2 regions of the Nocardioides sp. NPDC087217 genome follow, and region 1 is predicted to be linked to the other one. Evidence: riboswitches for the same ligand, from Rfam matches in the RefSeq annotation. Region 1 holds a riboswitch; the other holds the start of a gene.

What was found. Region 1 has a riboswitch for cobalamin ahead of ACIO3S_RS16445 (ribonucleotide-diphosphate reductase subunit beta). Riboswitches for the same ligand answer to the same signal wherever they lie in the genome.
Region 2: another riboswitch for cobalamin. It lies ahead of ACIO3S_RS27810 (prenyltransferase/squalene oxidase repeat-containing protein); the one in region 1 lies ahead of ACIO3S_RS16445 (ribonucleotide-diphosphate reductase subunit beta).

The regions. Positions count from the first base shown of each region.
Region 1 covers NZ_JBIUZB010000003.1:446,886-453,745, reverse strand. Annotated here, with positions in the region: gene ACIO3S_RS16460 (ABC transporter substrate-binding protein) at 56-1,150, opposite strand; gene ACIO3S_RS16455 (ABC transporter ATP-binding protein) at 1,147-1,986, opposite strand; gene ACIO3S_RS16450 (FecCD family ABC transporter permease) at 1,983-3,002, opposite strand; cobalamin riboswitch at 3,113-3,297, opposite strand; cobalamin riboswitch at 3,387-3,604, shown strand; gene ACIO3S_RS16445 (ribonucleotide-diphosphate reductase subunit beta) at 3,756-4,754, shown strand; gene ACIO3S_RS16440 (ribonucleoside-diphosphate reductase subunit alpha) at 4,754-6,454, shown strand; gene ACIO3S_RS16435 ((2Fe-2S) ferredoxin domain-containing protein) at 6,593-6,860, shown strand, end outside.
Region 2 covers NZ_JBIUZB010000010.1:98,447-105,306, forward strand. Annotated here, with positions in the region: gene ACIO3S_RS27795 (ABC transporter ATP-binding protein) at 1-1,340, opposite strand, end outside; gene ACIO3S_RS27800 (CbiQ family ECF transporter T component) at 1,337-2,452, opposite strand; gene ACIO3S_RS27805 (hypothetical protein) at 2,449-3,072, opposite strand; gene ACIO3S_RS27810 (prenyltransferase/squalene oxidase repeat-containing protein) at 3,066-4,139, opposite strand; cobalamin riboswitch at 4,205-4,349, opposite strand; gene ACIO3S_RS27815 (hypothetical protein) at 4,395-5,042, shown strand; gene ACIO3S_RS27820 (NYN domain-containing protein) at 5,053-5,817, opposite strand; gene gatB (Asp-tRNA(Asn)/Glu-tRNA(Gln) amidotransferase subunit GatB) at 5,947-6,860, opposite strand, start outside.

The sequences.
Region 1 (6,860 bases):
TGTGCCGGAGTTCCACCGGCTTCCTCATGTCCGTTGCGTGCACTATAGCGGGATCTCAGCGGAGCCACTCGTTGCCGACGAGGTTGGTGAGATCGGCGATGTCGAGCCTCGGTTCGATCCCGGACTCGGGTGCGAGACCGAAGTGCTCCAGCGAGCGCCGGACCCACTCGGCGGCGTCGATGTTGAGCGGGCCGGAGACCCACATCGCGTAGGGCAGGTTCACGAACCTGTTCTCCTTGACGGCCGGGAGGTCGCGGGAGGCCGGGTTGGCCTTGAGCACCTTGACCTTCTCCTCGTAGGACTGCCCCGGGTAGTCCACGAAGTAGATGACGTCGGGCTCGGCGGCAGCGAAGCGCTCCCAGCCGACCTCGGTCCAGGTGTCCTCGACGTCGGCGGTCGCGTTGGTCACTCCGGCGGTGTCGAAGATCGCCTGCGGTCCCCCGAAGGATCCGGACGTGAAGATCGCGTCGGTGCCGGAGTCGAAGAGGAACGCGGTCGGCTCCTCGTCGGGCTTCGGCGCGCTCTCCAGGGCCGCGCGGCGCTCCTCGATGTCGGCGACGACCTTCTTCGCGGTCGCGTCGTGGCCGGTCAGCTCGCCGATGTTGAGCAGATCGGTACGCAGCGCCGTCCAGGCGTCCATGGTGCCGCGGTCACCGTCCTCCTGCCGGCAGGTCTCGCTGAGCAGGTAGGTCTCGATGCCCCGCTCCTGCACCATCTCGGGAATCAGGTTCCGCGACTCGCTGAACCCGTAGCCCCAGCCCGCGAACATCAGCTGCGGGTCGAGGGCCAGGACCGTCTCCAGCGTCGGATGGTCGTCGCCCACGATCTCGAGCTCGTCGACCCTGTCCTCGGGGTAGGCGAGCTCGAGCAGCTGCTGGTCCCGGGCCAGGCCGGTGACCGCGACCAGCTCCTCGCGGGCACCGACGGCCAGGGCGATGGAGATGATCCCGCCGTCGTAGGCGTACAGCTCGGTGACCGGCTGGTCGACCGTGAGCTTCTCGCCGCAGTTCTCGACGGTGATCGCGTCCTGGCCGGCCTCCTCGGCGGCCTTCTCCGCCGTCCCGCAGGCGGTGAGGATCGTGGTGCCGAGCGCGAGCGCGGCGAGGCAGCCGAGGCCGGGGCGTACGTGGCGGGTGATGCGCTGGTTCATGCGGATCGGTCCTTCCGAGGATGGATGAGCAGGTGGGGCTGGTCGAGGTGTGGGTGCGGCACCTGGACCGAGCCGACGCCGAAGTGGTGCTCCACGCGGATGCTGTCGAGCACCTCGACCGGCGGCCCGTGGGCGACGACGGTGGCCGGGCCGCTGTCGGGGTCACTGCCTCGGGGCCGGCCGAGGACGGCGAGCCGGTCGAAGGAGCGGAGCGCCAGGTCGAGGTCGTGGATGGTCGCGACGAGGGTCTCGGCCCGCTCGGCGACGCTCTGCAGCAGCCGCAGCTGCCAGGCGACGTCGAGATGGTTGGTGGGCTCGTCCAGGAGCATCACCGGGCTCTCCTGGGCGAGGCCCCGGGCCATGACCGCGCGGCGCCGCTCGCCGCCGGAGAGCCGGTCGCACGGGTCGTCGATGCGGTCGGCGAGGCCGACGGCGTCGAGGGCCGCCCGGACGATCTCCCGCTCCTGGCGCCCGCCTCGCGACCAGGGCCGGGTGCGGGGCACCCGGCCCAGCGCGACCATCTCCCCGACGAGCAGCTCGGCGGAGGCGACCTCCTCCTGGGGGACGTACGCCAGCCGGCGGGCGCGTTCGCGCGAGCCGATCCGGGCGGTCTCCTGGAGCTGTCCGGACTCGTCGGCGAGACAGGCCTGGCCGGTGCTGGGCCGCAGCACCCCGGCGAGGATCCGCAGCAGCGTCGACTTCCCCACGCCGTTGACGCCGACGATGCCGAGGCGGGCGCCCACCGGCACGTCCAGGTCGACGTCGCGCAGCACCTCGCGCTGGCCCAGCCGCGCTGAGACCCCGCGAAGCCGGAGCGCGGCCGGCGACCCACTCATCGGTCACCGCCGAACCGATACTGACCGCGACCGAGCAGCAGCAGGAACAGCGGCGCGCCGACGACGCCGGTGACCACCCCCAGCGGGATCTCCTGCGGGCGTGCCACCAGCCGGGCGAGCACGTCGACCCACAGCAGGAACACCCCACCTGCCAGGGCCGCGACCGGGAGCACCACCCGGTGCCGCGCGCCCACGAGCAGCCGGGCCGCGTGCGGCACGATCAGACCGACGAACCCGATCCCACCACTGACCGCGACCAGGATCCCGACCAGCACCGCCAGAGCGACGAAGAGAGTCGTACGCAGCGCCGCGACGTTCACGCCGAGCGCGGCAGCGGTCTCAGGCCCTGCGGCGAGGGCGTCCAGCCAGCGGTGCAGAGCCAGCATCCCGAGACCGAGGACGAGGCTGAGTGCCGCGGGCAGCCACAGCTTCTCCCAGCTGGCACCGCCGACGCTGCCGAGCATCCAGAACATCACCGAGTCCGCCGCGCGCGGATCATCGCTCATGAAGACCAGGAACGAGGCGATGGCGGAGAGCCCCGAGGAGAGCACGACCCCGGAGAGCACCAGCCGGATCGGGGTCAGCCCACCTTGGGCGGTGGCCACCAGCCAGACCAGCAGCGCCGAGCCGACGGCTCCGAGCAGGGCGCCGCCGGAGACGGCGTAGGCGCCGAGACCGGCCAGCGCGCCCGTGGTGATCGCGGCCGTCGCCCCCACCGAGGCGCCGGAGCTGATCCCGAGGAGGAACGGGTCGGCGAGCGGGTTGCGGACCAGGGTCTGCATGCCGGCACCGGCCACGGCCAGACCCGCGCCGACGGCGAGCGCCATCAGCGCCCGGGGGACGCGCAGCTCCCACACGATCACGTCCCACTTCCCCGGTGCGTCGCCCTGGAGCCGGTCGACGACGGCCGCGACGACCTCGCCGAGAGGGATCCGCTCGGAGCCGAAGGCCAGGGACGCCACGGCGCTGAGCGTCGCGGCGAGCAGCAGCCCGACGGCCAGCGGCACGAACGGCAGCCGCCGCCTCCCGGCACCGGCGGGGCTCGGGATCAGGGTGGGGGTCTCGCGGCACGGCGTCTGCACGCAGTTCGGCCTCTCAGGTCCTCTGGACCCTGGTCGCGAGGGCCGTGACGAACGTCTGAGCCGACAGGTTTTCGGACTCGGGTTCAACCGGCGACGCTGCCTTCCCAGGGACCCGTTCCCCAGTGGCTGCCTAGCGTCGCCGTCGCCCTCACCGCTGCGCGCCAGTCCCGGATTCACACCGGAGTTCCCTGGCATCCATCAGGATGCGTTCGACTCGGCGCAGAGGCTAGCACGGGTCGTCGAACCGGTGCCGGGGATGTTTCCGACGACACGGCGAAGCACAAGATCTAGGAAGTTGCATTGATGTAATTCCCGCATATAGTGGTCCTCGCAGCTGGTTCTCCCACCTCGGCGACGGGGCGGGAGAGGCAAGAGGGAACCCGGTGCGAGTCCGGGACTGCCCCGCAGCGGTGAGTGGGAACGACCGCCGTCACGAAGCACTGGGAGCAAGCCATGCCCCTGGGAAGCGACGGCCACTAGGACCAGCACGACCACGCCCACGAGTCCGAAGACCTGCCAGTGCCCACCTCATGGTGGGGTCCGCGACCTCGAGGGAAGGTCAGGGGATCGAGCGAGCACCACGTGACCGGGTCCGCCCGGGCGCGCTGCCGTCGTCCTCCCTGCCCCGGCACGGATGCACGAGACATCCAGCGGGCCGCGGGGCCCGCGTGAGCAAGGGGCATGGGCTTGATCGACACCGAGGGTCTACCGATCCGCACCGAGAAGTCGGCGTACGTCTTCGACTATCCGATGGCCGAGGACCTGGCCAAGAAGCAGCGGAGCATCTTCTGGACCGCCGAGGAGATCCCGGTCGAGAACGACAAGCAGGATTTCCTGGTCAACATGACCGACGCCGAGCAGGCGGCGGTGAAGACGACGCTGAAGCTGTTCACCATCTACGAGCTGATCCTCGGCGGTGAGGTGTGGGGCGACCGGATCTTCCACGCGTTCCCGCGTCCGGAGGTCCAGATGATGGCCAACGCCTTCTCGTTCGCCGAGCTGAACATGCACGCGCCGTTCTACGCGAAGCTCAACAAGGTGCTGATGATCGACACCGAGGAGTTCTACGACTCCTACAAGAACGACCCGGTGCTGGCCGAGCGGATCCAGTTCGTGTGGGACGCGATCGCCGACGAGGACCTCCTCTACGCGCTGAGCGTCTTCACGCTGATGGAGAACTGCGTCCTCTACTCCAACTTCGCCTTCCTCAAACACTTCCAGTCCGGCGGGAAGAATCTGCTGCAGAACGTGATCAGCGGCATCAACTTCTCCGCCCGCGACGAGAACCTGCACGCCACCGGCGGCGCCTGGCTGTTCAACACCACCCTGGACGAGTACGCCGCCACCGTCCCGGCCGACAAGTTCGAGGCCGAGCGTGACGACCTCTTCGCGAGGGTTCGTGGCGTCGCCGAGCACCTCTACGCCCACGAGGCCCGGATCGTGGAGATGCTCTTCGACCACGGGCCGATCACCGGCATCGACCAGGCCGACCTGGAGACCTTCGTGAGGTCCCGCATCGACATGACCCTGGAGAACATGCGGATGGAGCCGCTGTTCAACGTCGAGGCCAACCCGATCGCCGAGTGGTTCTACAGCGGCATCAACGGCACCCAGTTCCACGACTTCTTCCAGGTCACCGGCAACGAATACAACCGCAACATCGGCGAGACGGAGTTCAGCTTCTAATGAGCAACAGCAACTGGGAGGCGCTCTCCGCCGAGCGCAAGGCCCTGCAGGCCGACGGCGTCGTGCCCGCCTTCATGACCACGGCGGGCTATGCCATGTTCAAGGCCAAGTACACCGTCGCCGACCAGAGCGTCCGGGAGCGCTACGAGACCATCGCCAGCACCGCCGGCGACCTCGCCGACGAGATGTACCCCCGCGAGGACGGCGTCTCCTGGACGGAGCGGTTCTTCGAGGCTATCTGGAACGGCTGGCTCTCGCCGTCGACGCCGGTGCTGTCCAACCTCGGCACCGACCGGGGTCTGCCCGTCTCGTGCGAGGGCTCGTACGTCGAGGACTCGGTGTGGGGCTTCTACGAGACCCTCAAGGAGGCGGCGATCCTCTCCCAGAACGGGTTCGGGACCTCGGCGTACCTCGGTGATGTCCGGCCCCGCGGCGCGAAGTTCAGCGACAACGGCAAGGCCAACGGCGTGGTCCCGGTCTTCTGCAACTTCGTGGAGATGACCAACCAGATCAGCCAGGGCGCCACCCGCCGCGGCTCCTGGGCGGGCTACCTGCCCGTGGACCACCCGGACTTCTACGAGCTCGCCGACCTGATCTTCCGCGAGCCCGCCAACAAGAACATCGGCTGGATCTTCAGCCAGGCGTTCATCGACCGGATGCTGGCCGGGGATCGCGATGCTCTGGAGCGCTACCAGCGGGTGCTGAAGATCCGGGTCGTGCTCGGCAAGGGCTACATCTGGAAGGTCGACACCGTCAACGCGGCCCAGACCGAGTCCTACAAGGCCAACGGGCTGGAGAACAAGGCCTCCAACCTGTGCTCGGAGATCACCCTCTTCTCCGACGAGGACCACTCCTACACCTGCGTGCTCTCCTCGCTGAACCTCTCGACCTACGACGAGTGGAAGGACCAGGACACGGCGTACGTCGCGACCGTCTTCCTCGACGCGGTCGCCGAGGCGTTCCTGCGCAAGGCCCGCACCATCCGTGGTCTGGAGCGGGCGGTGCGCTACACCGAGAAGGCCCGCAGCCTCGGGCTGGGCGTGATGGGCTACCACGACTACCTGCAGAAGCAGCGGGTGCCGTTCGAGTCGGACAAGGCGGCGGCGCTCAACAAGGACATCTTCGAGCGGATCTCGGCGGATGCCGACGCCGCGTCGCGGTGGATGGGCTCGGTCGCGGGCATCCCGGAGTGGTGCGTCGGACGGCGCAACTCCCACCTGATGGCGATCGCGCCGACGATGAGCACCGCGGTGATCGTCGGCGGCACCAGCCAGGGCATCGAGCCGTACGTCGCCAACGTCTGGAACCAGACCACCTCGGCCGGCGAGATGCCGCGGGCCAACCAGAACCTCGTCGAGGTCATGGAGGAGCGCGGGGTCTACGACCAGGCGCACATCGACGACATCGTCGACCACGGCGGTTCCGTCCAGCACGTCGACTGGCTCGACGAGCACGAGAAGGACGTCTTCAAGACGGGCTACGAGATCGACCAGGAGGTCCTGCTCGCTCGCGCATCGGACCGGCAGGTCCACATCGACCAGGCCCAGTCGCTCAACCTGTTCTTCCAGGCCGACGCGACCCCGCAGTACATCAGCAAGATCCACAAGCTGGCCCTGCTCGACCCGAACATCAAGAGCCTGTACTACCTGCGCTCGCGAGCCGGCATCCAGGCCAGCAAGCAGACCCGCACTTCGAACTGACCACCTGCGACCGAGAGGCATGACCATGAACGAGAACCCGACCACCACCGACGCCATCGACGATCTCACCTGGGACGACTGGAGCGACGCCGCGGTCTGTGCCATCGAGAACGGCCCGGACTGCGAGGCCTGCGAAGGATGAGCGACCCCACCACCGGGCGGCCGACGCTGACGGTCTGCCGCGGCTGCTGCTGCGGGACGGAGCGGAAGTCGCCCGGGGTGGACCATGCGGCCGTGCTCACGACGCTGAACGCGGCGGCCGGGGAGTCGGCAACGGTACGTGTCGCCGACTGCCTCGGCCCGTGCGAGCGTGCCGACGTCGTGGTGGTCGGCCCCTCACCCGAGGGGCGGCAGCGCGGGGCGCGGCCGGTCTGGGTCGCCCGGGCCGGCTCGGTGCGGGTCGCCG
Region 2 (6,860 bases), on a different contig from region 1:
TGCTTGGCGGCATAGTCGAGGCCGCGGGTGGGCTCGTCCAGGAGCACGACCGGCGGGTCGGCGCTCAGGATCAGCGACAGCGCCAGAGCCAGGCGCTGGCCCTCGGAGAGGTCGCGCGGGTGCTGGCCGTCGGGGATGCCGGGGACGAGGCTGTCCAGGATCTCCCTGGTCCGTGGGCCACCCGCGTCGCACTCCTCGGCCACCGTCTCCAGGTAGAGCAGGTCCGCCGCGGTCTGCGGCAGCAGCCCGGCGAGCTCGCGTCGCTCGTCGGGGTCGAGGGTCGCCGGATCCTTACCGCCGACGTCCACCGATCCGGCCAGCCGCTTCTGGGTCCCCTGCAGCGTCCACAGCAGCGTCGACTTGCCCGAGCCGTTGCGTCCCATCAGCGCCGTCACCCGCCCCGCGGGCAGCTCGATCGAGACGTCGTGCAGGACCGGCGTACGTCCTCGGGTGACGGTCAGCCCGGAACTTCTCAGGCTTTTCCGTCGCTTCTCTGGCGTTGCATTGCCAGAGAAGTGCAGGGATACCCGGTTAACCGGGTATTCCAACCCCCGCGCCCGCCGCTTCGCATCCCGCACGGTCAGCGGCAGCGGCGACCAGCCGAGCTCGCGGCCCAGCTCGACGAGCGGCGGCACGATGGGCGAGGTCTCCAGGACCTCGGCGGGGTCGCCGACCGCGACGGAGCCGTCGCCGACGAGGAGCGCGATGCGGTCGGCGAACGGCACGACCCGCTCGAGCCGGTGCTCGGCGAGGACGACGGAGGTGCCGAGGTCGTGCACCAGCCGGGTGATGGTGGCGAGCACGTCCTCGGCGGCGGTGGGGTCGAGGGCGGAGGTGGGCTCGTCGAGCACGACGACCCGCGGGTGGGTGGTGAGCACCGAGCCGATCGCGACGCGCTGCTGCTGCCCGCCCGAGAGGGTACGCAGCGACCGCTGTCGCAGCTCGGCGATGCCGAGCAGGTCGAGGGTCTCCTCGACCCGGCGCCGCATGGTCGCCGGCGGGAGGCCGAGCTGCTCCATCCCGTAGGCGAGCTCCTCCTCGACCGTGTCGGTGACGAACCCGGCCACCGGGTCCTGCCCGACGTAGCCGATGATCCCGGCGCGCTCGCGCGGCGGCGTGCGGACGATCGAGGTGCCGTCGAGCAGGACGTCACCGTCGAGTACGCCGCCGGAGAAGCGCGGCACCAGGCCGGCAAGCACGCCGAGCAGGGTCGACTTCCCCGAGCCGGTCGGACCGGAGACGAGCAGCAGCTCGCCCTCCTCGATGGTGAGGTCGACATCCTTGAGCACGTGCTCGGAGGAGTCGGGCGGGGTGAATGTGATGCCTCGCAGCTCGATCATGCGACTGCCTCCTGGTGAGCGAGCGATGATGCCGGTAGCGGGGCGGCGAGGGCCGGGACCAGCCCGACGAGCACACCGGCCATGGCGATCAGCGTGACGTCCGGGACGGTACTCACCCCCGGGAAGGCGACCGGGACCTGGTAGCGGGCGACCCACCAGCCCACGGCGCCGACCACGATCCCGCTCAGAGCCACCACGACCTCCGGCCACCGCCATCGGTCGGGCCGGTAGACGGTCCGCGTCACCCGGCGGCCGGCGAGCGCCAGCCCACCGGCGGCGGCGCCGACGCCGAGCGCGAGCATGGTGGCGGCCAGCCAGCCTGGCGTGGTGCCGTCCAGCACCGCATAGACGCCGGCGCAGAGCCCGACGAGCGAGACCAGCATGAGCGCCGAGGTGATCCGCCTGGTGGCGACCGGGACGCCGGCCGTACGTCCGTAGCCGCGCGTGTCCATGCCCGCCGCCAGCGCCATCGACCGCTCCAGGGCGTCCTCGAGCACCGGCACCAGGAAGCGGCGCAGGCGCCTGACGTTTCCGGTCGCACCGGCACGCAGCCGTTGCGCGGCGCGCACCCGCTGCACCGACTCGGCCAGCTGCGGCAGCACCGTCACGGCCACCACGACAGCGGTGCCGACCTCGTAGAGCGCCGGCGGCAGCGAGCGCAGCAGCCGCTTCGGGTTCGCCAGCGCGTTGGCCGCGCCGACGCAGATCACGATGACGCCCAGCCGCATCCCGTCATAGAGACCGGCCAGCAGCGCCTCGCGGGTGAGCGGCCCGAGCAGCCGGATCCCGAGCACCCACTCCGGGAGCGGGATCTCGGGCAGGTCGAGGATCACGTGGCCAGGAACGGCGCCCAGCAGCACCCGGAAGAGCACCCGGGTCACGACGATGAACACCGCGAGACCGATGTAGAGCCGGAACGCCTTCGCCCACGGTTGCTCGCCACGACGGGCGGCGACCACGACCGACACCACCCCCACCACGAGCAGGAGCAGCAGCGGGTTGATGGTGAAGGAGGCGTACGCAGCCATGCCGATCGCCCAGACCCACCAGGCGACGGGGTGCAGATCACGGGGCAGGTGCGCGACCGCGGCCGCCCGGAACATGGTGCTCATCGCCGGCGCCACCACACGGCACCGGCGACGGTGAAGAGTGCGACGATCCCCGCGGGCGCGACCCAGGCGGGCAGATGCTCGGTCTCGGAGGCCGAATCCGTCGGCTCCTCCGGAGATAACTCCGGCGACGGGCTTGAGGGCGCCCCCACAGCATCCCCAAGCTCCGTCGCCGGAGCGGTAACGACATCGTCGTCTATCCACGTGAACGCAACACCCTGCCCGGAGGTCACGCTGATTTCGGTAACATTTCTGGAGGCATAGCTCCAGGCCCCCGAATCGTCGCTGATCCACAGCGACCAGTACGCGTCAGCAGGCGGCATCTGGGCGCAACCGGCGGCTTTCGGCCGCTCATCGATGCGACATACGACGCTGGGCATCGAGGTCACATAGGTGAGTGGATGTCCCGCCTTCTCGAAGAGGTCGGCGCCGGTGTCACCCTCCTCGGGCTGGACACAGGTGACCTCGGGGTCGCCGCCCAGAGCGTTGGGCTCGACGACGACGGTGACCCCGTCGCACGCCTGAGCGGACGACGCGGAGACGGCGGAGACGGACGTGAAGACGGGGGCGGTGGCCCCGGCGAGGAACGCCAGAGCCACCGCAGCGGACCGCAGGATCAGCACGAGCTCTTCGCGGTCGCATCCTTGGGCAGGAAGACCAGCGACGGCAGCGCCTGGGCCGCGGCGAGGCGGTACATCCCCTCGGACTCCTTGGTCAGGCCCTTGGTGTTGCCCTCGGTCAGCGCGGCGTCGTCATAGGCCACCGCGCCGGTGTCGTCGCCACAGGTCACCACGTGGTCGGCGACCCAGCTGGCCGCCTTCTCCGCGGCGTCGGTCTCACCGGCGCGACCGAACGCCCACCCGGCCAGGCCGGTGGTGTTGGAGTTGGCGATGTTGCCGGTGGCCGCCTTGAACGATCCGTCCTCCGCCTGGGTCTCCTTCAGCCAGTCGACGCCGGCCTCGACGGCCTTCTCCGCCTCCGGGGACGCGACGCCGGACAGGGCGATCAGCGCGAACGCGGTGGCGTCGGCGTCTGGGACGGCCTTCGGGTCGGCGTCGCAGGTCTGGTCGGCGGCGGTGGGGTCGGCCGCGAAGGTGACCCGGAACCATCCCTCTTCGCACTGCTGCCCGGCCAGGAACTCCGTCGCGGCCGCGGCCTCCTTGCTCTCGGCGTTGTTGAGCGCCCACACGGCGTACGACTGTCCGATGGTGTTGGAGTAGTCGGCCGCCTCCTTGTTCTTGGGGTCGAGCTCGTCGGCGATACGGCCGTTCTCGGCGACGGTGCCTTCGAGCTGCTTGAGCAGACCGGGGTCGGAGGCGTCGACGTTCTGCTGCAGGACCAGCGCCTTCGCGGTGGCGCCGGCCGAGGTGACGGTGCCGAACCCGGGTGAGGTGTACGCCTTCTTGTTCTCCATCACCGCCGCGGCGATCGTGGAGATCTCCTCGTCGTAGCCGCCGACCTCCGCCAGCGCGATCCCGATGTCGGCGCTGAGCCCGAAGTCATCGGTGCCGTACTGCGCGTTGCGGGCCACGCCCTCCGGCGCCTGGGCGACGAGCCAGTCGGCCACCGAGGTGGACACCTTGGCGTCGTAGGTGGGCTTCTCCCCCTCCTCGACGGCTTTCTCGCCACAGCCGGCGAGCGAGGTGAGGGCGAGGGTGGCGGCGATGCCACCGAGGACGGTCTTCTTCATGGTTCCTTCCGCGCTGTTCGTCGGGAAGGCCCAGGGCCGACCCGCTGCTTTCCACGACAGCGTCAGGTCAGTACGCGTCCGTCGGCAGGTGCTCCGGCTCGCTCAGGACACTCTCGGTGCCTGGGCCTACGGTTGCGGGTCAGCGCCGGGATTCGACCGGCTTCCCCCACCACGGCGTGTGTTGATTGAGACGCCCCATCCTATGCCGGGCGGGGGCCTCTTGCGGGATCGCCGCCGAGCAGTCACTCTGTCCCCATGCGCCACAGGATTCTCGGCCTTGTCGCAGCATCGATCTCGGCCACCCTTCTCGCCCTCTCCCCGACCACGATGGCCGGCGCGCAGGAGGCACGGACATCGGTGACGTACGCCGATCTGGTCGCCATGTTCGGCGAGAAGGTCGGTGACCGGAGCACCGTCGAGACCGGGTTGCCGAGCCTCAACCGCGCCATGGCCGATGCCGGGATCACCACCGCCTACCGGCAGGCGGCGTATCTGACCACGCTCGCCAACGAGAGCTCCTTCCACCACGACGCCAAGGGCCGCGACAAGCGGAAGTTCACCGGCCGCGGCTACATCCAGCTGACCGGCGAGGCCAACTACACCGACGCCGGCGCCTACTTCGACATCGACCTGCGCCGCCGTCCCGAGCTCGCCCGGTCGCTGGACTACAGCGCGCCGATCTCGCGGTGGTACTGGACCGTCGCCCGCGACATCAACCCGCTCGCCGACGCCCTCGACATGGGCGGGGTCAATGCGGCGATCGGCTACCCCCGCAACAAGGAGGAGGACACCGAGCGCTGCCGCGACTTCAAGGCCGCGCTGAAGCACCTCCACGGGTCCGTGCCCAAGGGGATCAAGTGCGCCCGCCCGAAAGCAGCCGAGGACTCGGTGGCCAAGCCCTAGAAGACGTACGTCACTTCTTGGTGCGCTTGTCGCTGACCGCGATCGCGGAGGTGCCCTCGTCCTTGAGCTCGAAGAGGTCGATCGCCTTGATGAGCTTGGTCCAGGTGGCGTACCCGTAGTTGCGCGGGTCCTCGGAGGACTGGTTGCGGATGCGGGAGACCACGGTGCCGACCAGGGCCCAACCGTCGTCGTCGGCGGCCGCGGCGATGGAGTTGCGCAGCAGCTGGATCAGCCGGGCATTGCGCTTCAACGCCTGGCCGTTGGTCGCCGAGGACGACTGCTTGCGGGTGCGCGTGGTCCCGGGCTCGGTATCGGCCTCGGTCTCCTCCTCGGAGCCGCCGAGCTTCTCCACCACCGTGAACCGGGTGCAGGCGCTCTTGAACGGCGCCGGCGTCTTCTCCCGGCCGTAGCCGTAGACCGCGCGACCCTTCTCTCGCAGGTAGTGCACCAGCGGAGTGAAGTCGGAGTCGGACGAGACCAGCGCGAACGCGTCCGGGATCGCCGCATGCAGCAGCTCGACCGCGTCGATCGCGAGCGCCATGTCGGAGGCGTTCTTGTGCGCGGTCAGGTCGAACTGCTGCATCGGCCTGATCGCGGCGTCGTGCAGCTCCTCGATCCAGCCCTTGAGCTCGGACTTCGTCCAGTTGCCGTAGGCCCGCCGGATCGTCACCTCGCCGTACTCGGCCAGGTCGTTCAAGATGTCGTCGATCTTCGAGGCAGGCGCGTTGTCGGCGTCGATGAGCAGTGCGATGCGGAAGGGCTCGGTCACGGTCACGCCGGACAGTCTGCCAGTGCACCCCATCGCCGAGTCGGCTCATCCTGACCAAAACCACCGCCGAGTCGGCGCGTCATGACGCGCCGACTCGGCGGAGTTTGCTGTCAGAACGAGCCGACTCGGCGTGAGTCAGGAGAGCTTCTCCAGGATCAGCTCGCGGACACGCTTGGCGTCGGCCTTGCCGCCGGTCGCCTTCATGACCGCACCGATGAGCGCACCGGCTGCGGCCTGGTTGCCGCCGCGGATCTTCTCGGCGACCGCGGGCTGGGCGGCGATGGCTTCGTCGACGGCTGCGCCGAGCGCGCCGTCGTCGGAGACCACGGCGAGCCCGCGGGCGTCGATGATCTCGGAAACCGTGCCCTCACCAGCGAGAAGGCCCTCGAAGACCTGACGGGCCAGCTTGTCGGTCAGCGTCTTGGCGTCGACCAGCTTCTGCACCTCGGCGACCTGCACCGGGGTGACACCGAGCTCGGCGAGCTCGACGCCACGGTCGTTGGCGCTGCGGGAGAGCTCGGCCATCCACCACTTGCGAGCGGCTTGTGCGGAGGCACCTTCGGCGACCGTCGCCTCGATCAGCGACAGCGCCCCGGCGGCCCAGACGTCACGCATCTCCAGGTCGGAGTAGCCCCACTCGACCTGCAGGCGGGCCCGCTTGTCAGCGGTGCGCTCCGGCAGGCTCGCCCGCAGCTCCTCGACCCACTCGCGCGACGGCGCGACCGGGACGAGGTCGGGCTCGGGGAAGTAGCGGTAGTCGTCGGCGTCCGACTTCGCCCGCCCGGCCGAGGTGGTGCCGGTGTCCTCGTGGAAGTGGCGGGTCTCCTGGAAGATCGCCTCCCCCGCGTCGAGGATCCCGGCGTGGCGCGACATCTCGAAACGTACGGCCCGCTCGACCGAGCGCAGCGAGTTCACGTTCTTCGTCTCGGTGCGGGTGCCGAGCTTGCCGGAACCCTTCGGGGACAGCGACAGGTTGACGTCGCAGCGCATCGAGCCCTGGTCCATGCGTACGTCAGAGACACCCAGACCCAGCAGGATCTCGCGCAGCG